DNA from 2 places in the Streptomyces sp. NPDC053432 genome. Region 1 is predicted to be linked to the other one. Evidence: riboswitches for the same ligand, from Rfam matches in the RefSeq annotation. Region 1 holds a riboswitch; the other holds the start of a gene.
The links. Region 1 has a riboswitch for ZMP and ZTP ahead of ACZ6Y1_RS07280 (bifunctional 5,10-methylenetetrahydrofolate dehydrogenase/5,10-methenyltetrahydrofolate cyclohydrolase). Riboswitches for the same ligand answer to the same signal wherever they lie in the genome.

Region 1 (5,693 bases):
GAAGTACCTGCGCTCACTCGGCGACTGAGCGCAGGGCGAGCTGCTGCAGCAGGGCGAACGAGGCCACGGTGAGGGCCTGCGCCGGGATCCACACCAGGCCGGCGGTGGTGGGCGTGAACCAGGCGAGCAGGGACACCAGGCTGAGCACGGCCCAGGCGTAGTTCGCCTCGATGACGAACTTGACGGGGAAGGCGGCCGGCCGGCGCCGCGAGGCGAGCCGGCCCACCCCCGCGCCGAAGACGGCCAGGAAGACGCCCAGTCCCAGCAGGAGACCCTGCCCGACCCCGAGCAGCCTCCCGAGCGGGGCGGAGAAGGCCGCGTACGCCAGCCCGTTGCCGGTGGTGACGACGGAGTCGAGGGCGAGGAAGCGGCGCAGGGCGGTCTGCGGCTCGGTGGTGCGGGCGAGGGTACCGATGAGGGTCGCGGACATGGCTGGTCAGCCTCCATCGAGGTAGGAACGCGGGGTGGGTACCGGGTCCCGGCTCTGAGTGCGCAGCTCCGGAACCCGATGCCCCCACCCTGCCGCGCCGCCGCCGACGGGTCGATTACCTGTGAGGTCATGCGGCCCGGCCGCGGGAAACGGGACGCCCCGGGCCGAAGGGTCCGGGGCGTTCGCCGTGCGCGCGGGCGCGGTGCGGGTCAGAGGTCCGCGAGGTCCAGCCCGGCCTGCGCCGCGGCCGCCTGGACGGTCTGCTCCAGCAGGACCGCGATGGTCATCGGGCCGACCCCGCCCGGGACCGGGGTGATCAGCGAGGCGCGGGCGGCCGCCGACTCGAAGTGGACGTCGCCGACGTTGCCCTCGTTGTAACCGGCGTCCAGGACCACCGCGCCCGGCTTGATGTCCTCGCCCCGGATGAACTCGGCCTTGCCGACGGCGGCGACCAGCACGTCCGCCTGGCGCACGATCGAGGAGAGGTCCTTGGTGCGGGAGTGGCAGTAGGTGACGGTGGCGTTCTGCTCCAGCAGCAGCATCCCGGCGGGCTTGCCCAGGATCGCGCTGCGGCCGACGACCACGGCGTGCTTGCCGGTCAGGTCCACGTCGTACTCGGCGAGCAGGCGCATGATGCCGCCCGGGGTGCAGGAGACGAAGCCGGGCAGCCCGAAGCCCATGGCCGCGAAGGAGTGCATGGTGACCCCGTCGACGTCCTTGCCGGGGGCGATGGCCTCGAAGGCGGCGCGCTCGTCGATGTGGTGCGGGACGGGGTGCTGGAGCAGGATGCCGCTGATCTCCGGGTCCTCGGAGAGCGCGGTGATCGCGGCGACCAGTTCCTCGGTGGTGGTCGCGGCCGGCAGCTCCACGTGGCGGGAGGTGATCCCGGCCTTGGCGCAACGGTTCTGCTTCATCCGGACGTAGGTCACGGAGGCGGGGTCCTCGCCGACCAGTACGGTCGCGAGGCAGGGCGCGGTGCCGGTGCGCTCGGTGATCTTCGCCGCGTAGGCGGCCGTCCGCTCCGAGATGCGGCGGGCGAGGGCCGTGCCGTCCATCAGCCGGGCGGAGCCGGCGGCGGGAGCGGCGGCGGGGGCAGTCTGGGCAGTCGTCACGGGGTCTCCTGAACGTCGCTGCGGATCGCGGTTCGCCCAGGCGCGCGGCAGACGACGTACCGGAGTACGCCGGGCCGCTCCCCGGTGGTGATCCACCCGAACGCCAGTCACGGCCCGCGTCCACTGTAGTCGACATATCCGGTGGTCGACCGGGGCCCGGCCTGCGAGGATCAGGGCATGACGCGTACTTTCGACCATCTTGTCGCGGAAGCCGAGTCGGTCTCCGTGGACGGCTGGGACTTCTCCTGGCTCGACGGCCGGGCGACCGAGCAGCGTCCCTCCTGGGGGTACCAGCGGCTGCTGCGCGAGCGGCTGGCCCGCGTCCGGTCCGCCCTGGACATCCAGACCGGCGGGGGCGAGGTCCTGGCCGGGGCCGGCCCGCTGCCGCCGCTGACGGCGGCCACCGAGTCCTGGCCGCCCAACATCGACCGGGCGACCCGGCTGCTGCACCCGCTCGGCGCGGTCGTGGTGGCCGACACGGACGAGCCGCCCCTGCCCTTCGGCGACGAGGCCTTCGAGCTCGTCGCCAGCCGCCATCCGGTGACCATCTGGTGGGACGAGATCGCACGGGTCCTGACCCCCGGGGGCACCTACCTCTCCCAGCAGGTCGGGCCGGCGAGCGTCTTCGAGCTCGTCGAGTACTTCCTGGGGCCCCAGCCGGAGGAGGTCCGGGGCGCACGCCACCCCGACGACGCCGTGAGCGACGCCACGAAGGCCGGCCTGGAGGTCGTCGACCTGCGCTCCGAACGGCTCCGTACGGAGTTCCACGACATCGGAGCCGTGATCTACTTCCTCAGGAAGGTGATCTGGATGGTGCCCGGCTTCACGGTCGGGCAGTACCGGGACCGGCTGCGCGAGCTGCACGAACAGATCGAACGCGAAGGTCCGTTCGTCGCACATACCGCCCGTTTCCTCATCGAAGCCCGCAAAACGGACTGACGGCGGGGGCGGACGGAATCCCCGTCGGCAGGTTGCCCGTCGGCGGCGTGGCGCAGGTCACTCAATTCAGCGCGTAACGAATCGACTCGAGCGTGCGATGAACCGACAGGTGTCCTCGCGCGGCCCGGAATACAGACCCCCTCGGGTCTGTTTCCCAAGTTCGCGCGATGATGTCCCGCCGATCCCTTATCTGCTCGCAACGAGAGGCTCCTTGTGTCGCTCAGCCCGTCCCGTACGTTCCCTCCGGAGATCGCCGAATCGGAGGCCCTCGTCGCGCTCGTCGAGCGCGGCCGCGAGCAGGGTCACATCAACGGTGACGACGTGCGCCAGGCCTTCGAGGCCGGCCGCATCCCGGTGGACCAGTGGAAGCGGGTCCTGCGCAGCCTGAACCAGGTCCTGGACGAGGAGGGCGTCGCCCTCCACGTCAGCGCCGCCCCCGCCACGAAGGCTGCCGCCAAGAAGCCCCGCAAGGCGGCCGCAGCCCCTGCCCGTACCGTGACCAAGAAGGCCGTCGCCCCGCCGCGCCCCATCGGCGCGCGCAAGACGGCCGCCACCAGCACGCCGGCCACGGCCTCGGCGATATCCGCCACGCCGGCCGCTGCCGCTCCCGCCGGCGAGGCGGCGTCCGACACGGTCGCCGCCGAGCCGAAGAAGCGCACGGTCAAGAAGACCGCCGCGAAGAAGACCGCGGTCAAGAAGACCGCGGCCGCGAAGAAGACCACCGCCAAGGACGCCGACGAGGGCGAGAACCCGGTCGTCGAGGGCGAGGACTGGGCGGTCGAGGACCTCGCTGACGAGCCCGAGGAGGAGTCGCCCAAGGCCGGCGGCGGTCAGGGCTTCGTGCTGTCCGACGACGACGAGGACGACGCCCCGGCGCAGACCGTCATGGTCGCCGGTGCCACCGCCGACCCCGTCAAGGACTACCTCAAGCTCATCGGCAAGGTGCCGCTCCTCAACGCCGAGCAGGAGGTCGAGCTCGCCAAGCGCATCGAGGCGGGCCTGTTCTCCGAGTACAAGCTCGAAGAGGAGGAGGACCACAAGCCCGCCTTCAAGCGCGAGCTGGAGATCCTGGTCGAGGACGGCCGCCGCGCGAAGAACCACCTGCTGGAGGCCAACCTCCGCCTCGTGGTCTCCCTCGCCAAGCGCTACACCGGCCGCGGCATGCTCTTCCTGGACCTGATCCAGGAGGGCAACGTCGGCCTGATCCGCGCCGTGGAGAAGTTCGACTACACCAAGGGCTTCAAGTTCTCCACGTACGCGACCTGGTGGATCCGGCAGGCGATCACGCGCGCCATGGCCGACCAGTCGCGCACCATCCGCATCCCGGTCCACATGGTCGAGATCATCAACAAGCTCGCCCGCGTGCAGCGCCAGATGCTCCAGGACCTGGGCCGTGAGCCCACCCCGGAGGAGCTGGGCAAGGAACTCGACATGACCCCCGAGAAGGTCATCGAGGTCCAGAAGTACGGCCGTGAGCCGATCTCCCTGCACACCCCCCTGGGTGAGGAGGGCGACAGCGAGTTCGGTGACCTCATCGAGGACTCCGAGGCGGTCGTGCCGGCCGACGCGGTCTCCTTCACCTTCCTCCAGGAGCAGCTCCAGTCGATCCTGGGGACGCTGTCGGAGCGCGAGGCGGGCGTGGTCTCCATGCGCTACGGCCTCAACGACGGCCAGCCGAAGACGCTGGACGAGATCGGCCGCGTGTACGGGGTGACCCGTGAGCGCATCCGCCAGATCGAGTCCAAGACCATGTCGAAGCTGCGCCACCCGTCGCGTTCGCAGGTCCTGCGCGACTACCTCGACTGAGCCGGCCCCCGGCACACGACGCCCCCGCACCGCCGCCCGGCGGTGCGGGGGCGTCGCCGTTCACGGGAGGCCCGGACGCGGTCAGGTCAGGCGGAGGACCGGCCCCTTCGGGGTGAACGGCAGGGTGGCGCCCTCCGGGACGAGGTGGGCGTGCTCGCGCCGGATCCGCAGGGTGTCGCACCAGCCCTCCGCCGGTACGTCGCGGGCCTGCTCGTACGAGGCGATGGCGCCCAGCGCCTTGCCGAGCAGGGCGGCGTTCATCGAGCCCGAGGTGTCCGGCACCACGCCGAAGGTGCAGCGGGCCACCTCCTCGGGCGCGAACCAGCGGCCCCGCGCGCGGGATGTCCGGGGTGGAGGCCTGGCGGGGCGCCGGGCGCGCGTACGACCGTACGGGGTCGGGGCGCGGCACGAACTCGTCGAACCAGCGGGCGAGCTTCGCGTCCCACGGCACCGGCGGGTGGGCCAGCGCCCGGATCTCCTGGACCTGCCCGGCGGGCAGGAGCCCGCGGTCCTCGTGCACGTGCAGGTCGAAGCCCTGGACCAGGCCGCGCCGGTAGAACTCGTCGAGGTCCGCGTACGGGCGGTGCGCGCCGTGCGGGAGCGGCTCGCCCAGGATGTCGCCGCGGCCCTTGCCGCGCAGGGTCGCGAGCCGCCGGATGCGGCGCAGGTCGCCGGCGATCCGGTCGTAGACCTCCTCGACCGAGTTTGATGTAGATCTCCCCGGCGATGGTCTGACGGCGGCGACGGCGATGCCCTGGGCGCGGGCCGGCTCGGCGTCGGCGACGAGGGTCAGGCCGGACGCCGGCCCGCCGAGCAGGGGGTAGGAGGAGACGAACCAGTTCAGCGCGCGGTCCCAGGGGCGCGGGACGCGGCCCTCGTGGCCGCCGGACACCGCCATGGTGGCGGAGACGGCCCGGGTGAGGGCGTGCGCGAAGGCGGTCTCCCGGTCGGGGACCGAGCAGCCGACCAGGACCTGGTCGGGTTGGTCCCCGGCGGTGCCGCAGTTCTCGTAGGCGGGCGGGATGCCGTCGCGGCGCCGGCGGGCGGCGATCAGCTCCTCGTCCCCGCCGGGACAGCCGGCCGGGAGGTGTTCCGGGGCCCGGCCGACGGGGAAGGTCAGCAGGAAGCGGTTGGCGACCGCGCAGCGGGCGGCGAGGGCGAAGCGGTCGGGCCTCAGGGTGCGGCGGGGTACGTGGTGCGCCCGGTGTGGTCGCACCACGAGCCCGGGAGCATCCGGTTTTCCGCTCAGGCGGCTGTGTGCTCCAGGAGGTTCTTCAGCTTCTCCTCGCTGCGGGGCATCTCCTTGCGGACCATGGGCCTGACCGCGAGGGGGACGAGCGCCCGGCCCAGGCCGTGTCCCGCGAAGTCGACGGACAGGGTGAGGCGGGAGCGGGCCCCGCCGTCGA
Region 2 (5,693 bases), on a different contig from region 1:
CGTCGCCGCCGTCACCGAGCCGCGTGCCAGCGCCGAGGTGAGGAGGAGGAACGCCGCGCCGCCGCCCAGCAGGAGGGCGTACAGCGCCGGGTTGAGCAGCTCCCGCAGGGAGAAGGAGTCGATCAGCCGCACCGACACCTCCACCACCCCGAAGCCCGTCCCCGAGGCCAGTCCCAGGACGAGCGCCCGCGGCCCGTCCGGGAGCCGCCCGGCCGCCGCGCCCACGGCCAGCACCGTCACCGACACCCCCAGCAGCCCCAGCTTCAGGGCCGGCGTCCCCTCCCCGGAGCCCTCCTCCCCGGAGGCGAGCCCCAGCATCAGCAGCCCCGCGCACACCACCCCCACCGCCAGCCACTCCGTCCGCGACAGCCGCACCTTCAGCAGCCGCGAGGCGACCACCGCCGTCACGGCGAGGCTCGCCGCCAGCGCGGCCCCCACCGTGTAGATGGGGATGTGCCGCAGCGCGATGATCTGCAGGACGAACCCGGCCGCGTCCAGTCCGAGGCCGGCCAGGTAGCGCCACTGGCGGACCGCCCGCAGCAGCAGCCCGGGGTCCACCCCGGAGCCCGTCCCGGGCTCCACGGCCCGCGCCGCCATCGCCTGCAGCACGGACGCCGTACCGAAGCAGACCGCCGCACCGAGCGCACAAACCATCCCAATCAGCACGAACTGACTCTAGGTCACAGTTTCTGCGACGGCCGGATTCCATCCCCCGGGGGCACCGCTCTACGCTGTCCCGACGAACGCAGGGTCCCAGGGGGAGCAGCAGACATGGACAGCAGCAACACCAACCGGCGCCGCATGCGCTCCGGCGCGGTCGCCCTCGGCGGTATGGGTCTGCTCGCGGCGACCCTCGTGGCCTGCGGCAGCAGCGACGAGCCGGACAAGCGCTGCGCGTCCCGTTCCACGCTGGAGCACCTCAACAGCAAGGAGTGCAAGAGCGGCGGCCGCGGCTCGTACTACTACGGCGGCCGCGTCTCCGCCGGCAAGGTCACGGGCGGCAGCTTCGACAAGTCCGCCGTCACCCGTGGCGGCATCGGCGGGCACAGCAGCTCCGGCTCCAGCGGCGGCTGACGAACACGGGACCAGGCAGGACCAGGCACATGAAGCGGCACACCATCGAGCCCCGCCCCGACTGGCAGAAGACCGTCGAGGAGCAGGGGCTGATCTACCCCCTCACCCGCTACCCCGACGACTCGCTGCGCCCCTACTGGGACGAGAGCGCGTACTACTCCTTCTCCCTCCCCGAGGTGGAGGCGCTGGAGAACGTCGTCGAGGAGCTGCACGCCATGTGCCTGGCGGCGGCCGCCCACATCGTCGACCACGACCGCTTCGCCGACCTCGGCATCACCGACCCGAAGCTCGCCGCGCTCATCGCCGACTCCTGGCGGCGCCGCGCCGAACAGCCCTCCCTCTACGGCCGCTTCGACCTGCGCTACGACGGCTCCGGCAGCCCCGCCAAGCTGCTGGAGTACAACGCCGACACCCCCACCTCCCTCGTGGAGGCGGCGAGCCCGCAGTGGTTCTGGATGGAGGAACGCTTCCCCGGCGCCGACCAGTGGAACTCCCTCCACGAGCGCCTCGTCGACGCCTGGCGCCGGCAGGCCGAGCTGCTGCCGCCCGGCGTGCTGCACTTCGCGCACTCCGAGACCGACGAGCTCGGCGAGGACCTGATGACGGTCGCCTACCTCCAGGAGACCGCCGAGCAGGCCGGCATAGACACCCACGCCCTGTCCGTCGAGCAGATCGGCTGGGACAGCCTCACCGGCCGGTTCGTGGACGACAAGCTCCGCTTCATCCGAGGCTGCTTCAAGCTCTACCCGTGGGAGTGGCTGGCCACGGACGAGTTCGGCCCGCAGGTCCTCGGCACGTACGACCTCGGCGGCGGCAGCGGCACCACCTGCTGGATCGAGCCGCTGTGGAAGATGCTGCTCTCCAACAAGGCGCTGCTCGCGATCCTCTGGGAGCTCTTCCCGGAGCACCCGAACCTGCTGCCCGCCTACCTCGACGGCCCCCGCGAACTCGCCGGCACCACCGGCTACGCCGCGAAGCCGCTGCTGGGCCGCGAGGGCGCCGGCGTCACCCTCCACGAGGCCGGCGGCGAGCCGTTCGCACCGGAACCGGACGAGCGGTACTGCTTCCAGGGCCTGGCCCCGCTCCCGGACTTCGACGGCAACCGGGTGGTGCTCGGCGCGTGGGTCGTCGAGGACGAGGCGGCGGGGCTCGGCATCCGCGAATCCGCGGGGCCGGTCACGGACGAGTACGCCCGCTTCCTGCCCCACGTCATCCTGTAGGGCGGGGCGTCAGGCCGAGAGCACCGACCTGAGCTGGTCGAGGCCCCAGTCCAGGTCCTCCTTGCTGATCACCAGCGGAGGTGCGATGCGGATCGTCGACCCGTGCGTGTCCTTCACCAGCACCCCCAGCTCCATCAGCTTCTCGGAGATGTCCCGGCCCGTCCCGCGCGAGGGCTCGATGTCGACGCCCGCCCACAGCCCGCGGCCGCGCACGGCGGTCACCGCGCCCCCGCCGACCAGCAGGTTCAGCTCCCGGTGCAGGTGGTCGCCGAGCTCGGCGGCGCGCTGCTGGTACTCGCCGGTGCGCAGCATCGCGATCACCTCCAGGGCGACGGCGCAGGCGAGCGGGTTCCCGCCGAAGGTCGAACCGTGCTCGCCCGGCTTGAACACCCCGAGCACCTCCCGGTCGGCGACGACGGCCGAGACCGGCACCACGCCGCCCCCGAGCGCCTTGCCGAGGACGTAGACGTCCGGGACGACGCCCTCGTGCTCGCAGGCGAAGGTCTTCCCGGTCCGGCCGAGGCCCGACTGGATCTCGTCCGCCATGAACAGGACGTTCCGCTCGCGCGTCAGGTCCCGTACGCCCCGGAGGTAACCGGCGGGAGGCACCAGGACCCCCGCCTCGCCCTGGATCGGCTCCAGCAGCACGGCGACGGTGTTCTCGGTGACGGCGTGCGCGAGCGCGGTGAGGTCCCCGTACGGGACGATCTCGAAGCCGGGGGTGTACGGGCCGAAGTGGTCCCGGGCTTCGTGGTCCGTGGAGAAGGAGACGATGGTGGTGGTGCGGCCGTGGAAGTTGTCGGCCGCGACCACGATCTTGGCGTGCCCGTCCGGAACGCCCTTGACCTCGTAACCCCACTTGCGCGCGGTCTTCACGGCCGTCTCCACCGCCTCGGCGCCCGTGTTCATGGGCAGCACCATGTCCTTGCCGCACAGGTCGGCGAGTTCGGTGCAGAAATCGGCGAACCGGGCGTGGTGGAAGGCGCGCGAGGTGAGCGTGACCCGCTCCAGCTGCGCGTGGGCGGCGTCGAGCAGCCGGCGGTGGCCGTGCCCGAAGTTGAGCGCCGAGTAGCCGGCGAGCATGTCGAGGTAGCGGCGGCCCTCCACGTCGGTCATCCACGCGCCTTCCGCGGAGGCGACGACGACGGGCAGCGGATGGTAGTTGTGCGCGCTGTGCGCGTCGGCGGAACGGATGGCATCAGCAGTTGTCGACACGGGGTCTCCGATCGTCCGTCAGGCCTGTGACGAGGGTGGCGTCACTTTCCATCCTCGCTCGTACGGCGGGCGGAGAAACCTTTCTCGTGGCGCGCCCGCTAAGCTGGGCGGCACGCACGGCGACTGGCGTACGGAGAACCAACTCCGGGGGAGTCGTGCGCGCACGACCGCAATCAGGGCCGCTCGCCTGGGCCTCGCGGGGACGAGACACGAAATCGACCCCGGAGGAGCCGCCATGAGCGCGAACCACCGTCATCCCGCCCTTCTCGCGACCGACCCCGAACTGGCGTCCTTCGTCGCGGCGGAGGAGACCCTGCAGGCCGAGACGCTGCGCCTGATCCCGAGCGAGAACTACGTCTCGGCGGCCGTCCTGGAAGCCTCCGGCACCGTCCTGCAGAACAAGTACAGCGAGGGCTACCCGGGCCGCCGCTACTACGAGGGCCAGCAGAACATCGACCGCGTCGAGGCGCTGGCGGTCGAGCGCGCCAAGGGCCTGTTCGGCGTGGACCACGCGAACGTGCAGCCGTACTCCGGCTCGCCGGCGAACCTGGCCGTGTACCTCGCCTTCGCGAAGCCCGGCGACACGGTGATGGGCATGGCCCTGCCGATGGGCGGGCACCTGACGCACGGCTGGGGCGTCTCGGCGACGGGCTCGTGGTTCCGCGGCGTGCAGTACGGGGTGCGGGCGGACGACGGGCGCATCGACTACGACGCGGTGCGCGAGCTGGCCCTCGCCGAGCGGCCGAAGATCCTCTTCTGCGGCGGCACCGCGCTGCCGCGCACGATCGACTTCGAGGCCTTCGCGTCGATCGCCGAGGAGGCGGGCTCGGTCCTGGTCGCCGACGTGGCGCACATCGCGGGCCTGATCGCGGGCGGCGCGCACCCGTCCCCGGCGGGGCACGTCGACGTGATCTCCACTACCACGCACAAGACGCTGCGGGGTCCGCGCGGCGCGATGCTGATGTGCCGGGAGGAGCACGCGAAGGCCATCGACAAGGCGGTCTTCCCGGGCCTGCAGGGCGGGCCGCACAACCAGACGACGGCCGGCATCGCGGTCGCCCTCCACGAGGCGGCGCAGCCGTCCTTCACGGCGTACGCCCACGCGGTCGTCGCCAACGCGAAGGCGCTGGCGGCGGCGCTGCTGGAGCGGGGCTTCGACCTGGTGTCGGGCGGCACCGACAACCACCTGATCCTGATGGACCTCACCTCCCGGGAGGTGCCGGGGAAGGTGGCGGCGAAGGCGCTGGACCGGGCGGGGATCGTGGTCAACTACAACACCGTCCCCTTCGACACGCGCAAGCCGTTCGATCCCTCGGGGATCCGGATCGGCACCCCGTCGCTGACGTCCCGGGGGCTGGGGGCCGAGCACATGCCGGTGGTCGCGGACTGGATCGCGCGGTCGGTCGACGCGGCGGCCAAGGGGGATGAGGCGGCGCTGGCCGTCGTCCGTGCGGAGGTCACCTCCCTCATGTCCGCGTACCCGGCCCCGGGCCTTCCCCTGTCCTGACCGGGCCGCCTCTGTTCGCCCGGGCTGAAGGAACGGGGCTCCGCCCCGGACCCCGCTCCTCAAACGCCGGAGGGGCTGGGGTTCCCCGGCGGGGCTGGATTCGGCTGCCCGGGCCGTTGGCTGCCGCCAGAACACGGCGCTCCGCGCCCGCGCCTCAAACGCCGGCGAGGCTGGGTCAACCCCGGCGGATCCAGCCTCGCCGGCGATTGAGGCGCGGGGTCCGGGGCGGAGCCCCGGGGGCTCCGCGCAGCGGAGGCGGTCTGGCCGGCTGTGGTCCCGCCAAGGGAAAGCGGTCGCTCGGCAGGGGTGGGATTCGGCCACCGCGCTACGGCCCGGTACCGGCAGCGGGACCGGCCTCCCGCGGGGGCCGGGCCGGTCGCGGCCCGGCGGCCGCGGAAGGTTCCGGACACCGGCGGGCCCGAGCCCGCCCCCGCACCTGAGAGAATGAAGCCATGGCTTCTGATCGTCCTCGCGCGCTCTCCGGCATCCAGCCCACCTCCGGTTCGTTCCACCTCGGGAACTACCTCGGAGCCATCCGCCAGTACGTCGCCCTGCAGGAGACGCACGACGCCTTCTACATGGTCGTCGACCTGCACGCGATCACCATGCCGCAGGACCCGGCGGCCCTGCGCGCGAACACCCGCCTCTCCGCCGCGCAGCTCCTCGCCGCCGGCCTG

Region 2: it holds a riboswitch for ZMP and ZTP, as region 1 does, so the genes downstream of both, ACZ6Y1_RS23375 (serine hydroxymethyltransferase) here and ACZ6Y1_RS07280 (bifunctional 5,10-methylenetetrahydrofolate dehydrogenase/5,10-methenyltetrahydrofolate cyclohydrolase) in region 1, are expected to answer to the same signal.

Annotation. Positions count from the first base shown of each region.
Region 1 is NZ_JBVJKF010000003.1:256,450-262,142, reverse strand. It holds gene ACZ6Y1_RS07290 (helix-turn-helix domain-containing protein) at 1-28, shown strand, start outside; gene ACZ6Y1_RS07285 (hypothetical protein) at 14-430, opposite strand; gene ACZ6Y1_RS07280 (bifunctional 5,10-methylenetetrahydrofolate dehydrogenase/5,10-methenyltetrahydrofolate cyclohydrolase) at 640-1,485, opposite strand; ZMP/ZTP riboswitch at 1,570-1,663, opposite strand; gene ACZ6Y1_RS07275 (methyltransferase domain-containing protein) at 1,720-2,481, shown strand; gene ACZ6Y1_RS07270 (RNA polymerase sigma factor) at 2,695-4,287, shown strand; partial or broken gene ACZ6Y1_RS07265 (hypothetical protein) at 4,369-5,461, opposite strand; gene ACZ6Y1_RS07260 (SRPBCC family protein) at 5,533-5,693, opposite strand, start outside.
Region 2 is NZ_JBVJKF010000014.1:127,933-133,625, reverse strand. It holds gene ACZ6Y1_RS23395 (DMT family protein) at 1-654, opposite strand, end outside; gene ACZ6Y1_RS23390 (hypothetical protein) at 772-1,074, shown strand; gene ACZ6Y1_RS23385 (glutathionylspermidine synthase family protein) at 1,104-2,294, shown strand; gene rocD (ornithine--oxo-acid transaminase) at 2,304-3,509, opposite strand; ZMP/ZTP riboswitch at 3,619-3,709, shown strand; gene ACZ6Y1_RS23375 (serine hydroxymethyltransferase) at 3,745-5,016, shown strand; gene trpS (tryptophan--tRNA ligase) at 5,469-5,693, shown strand, end outside.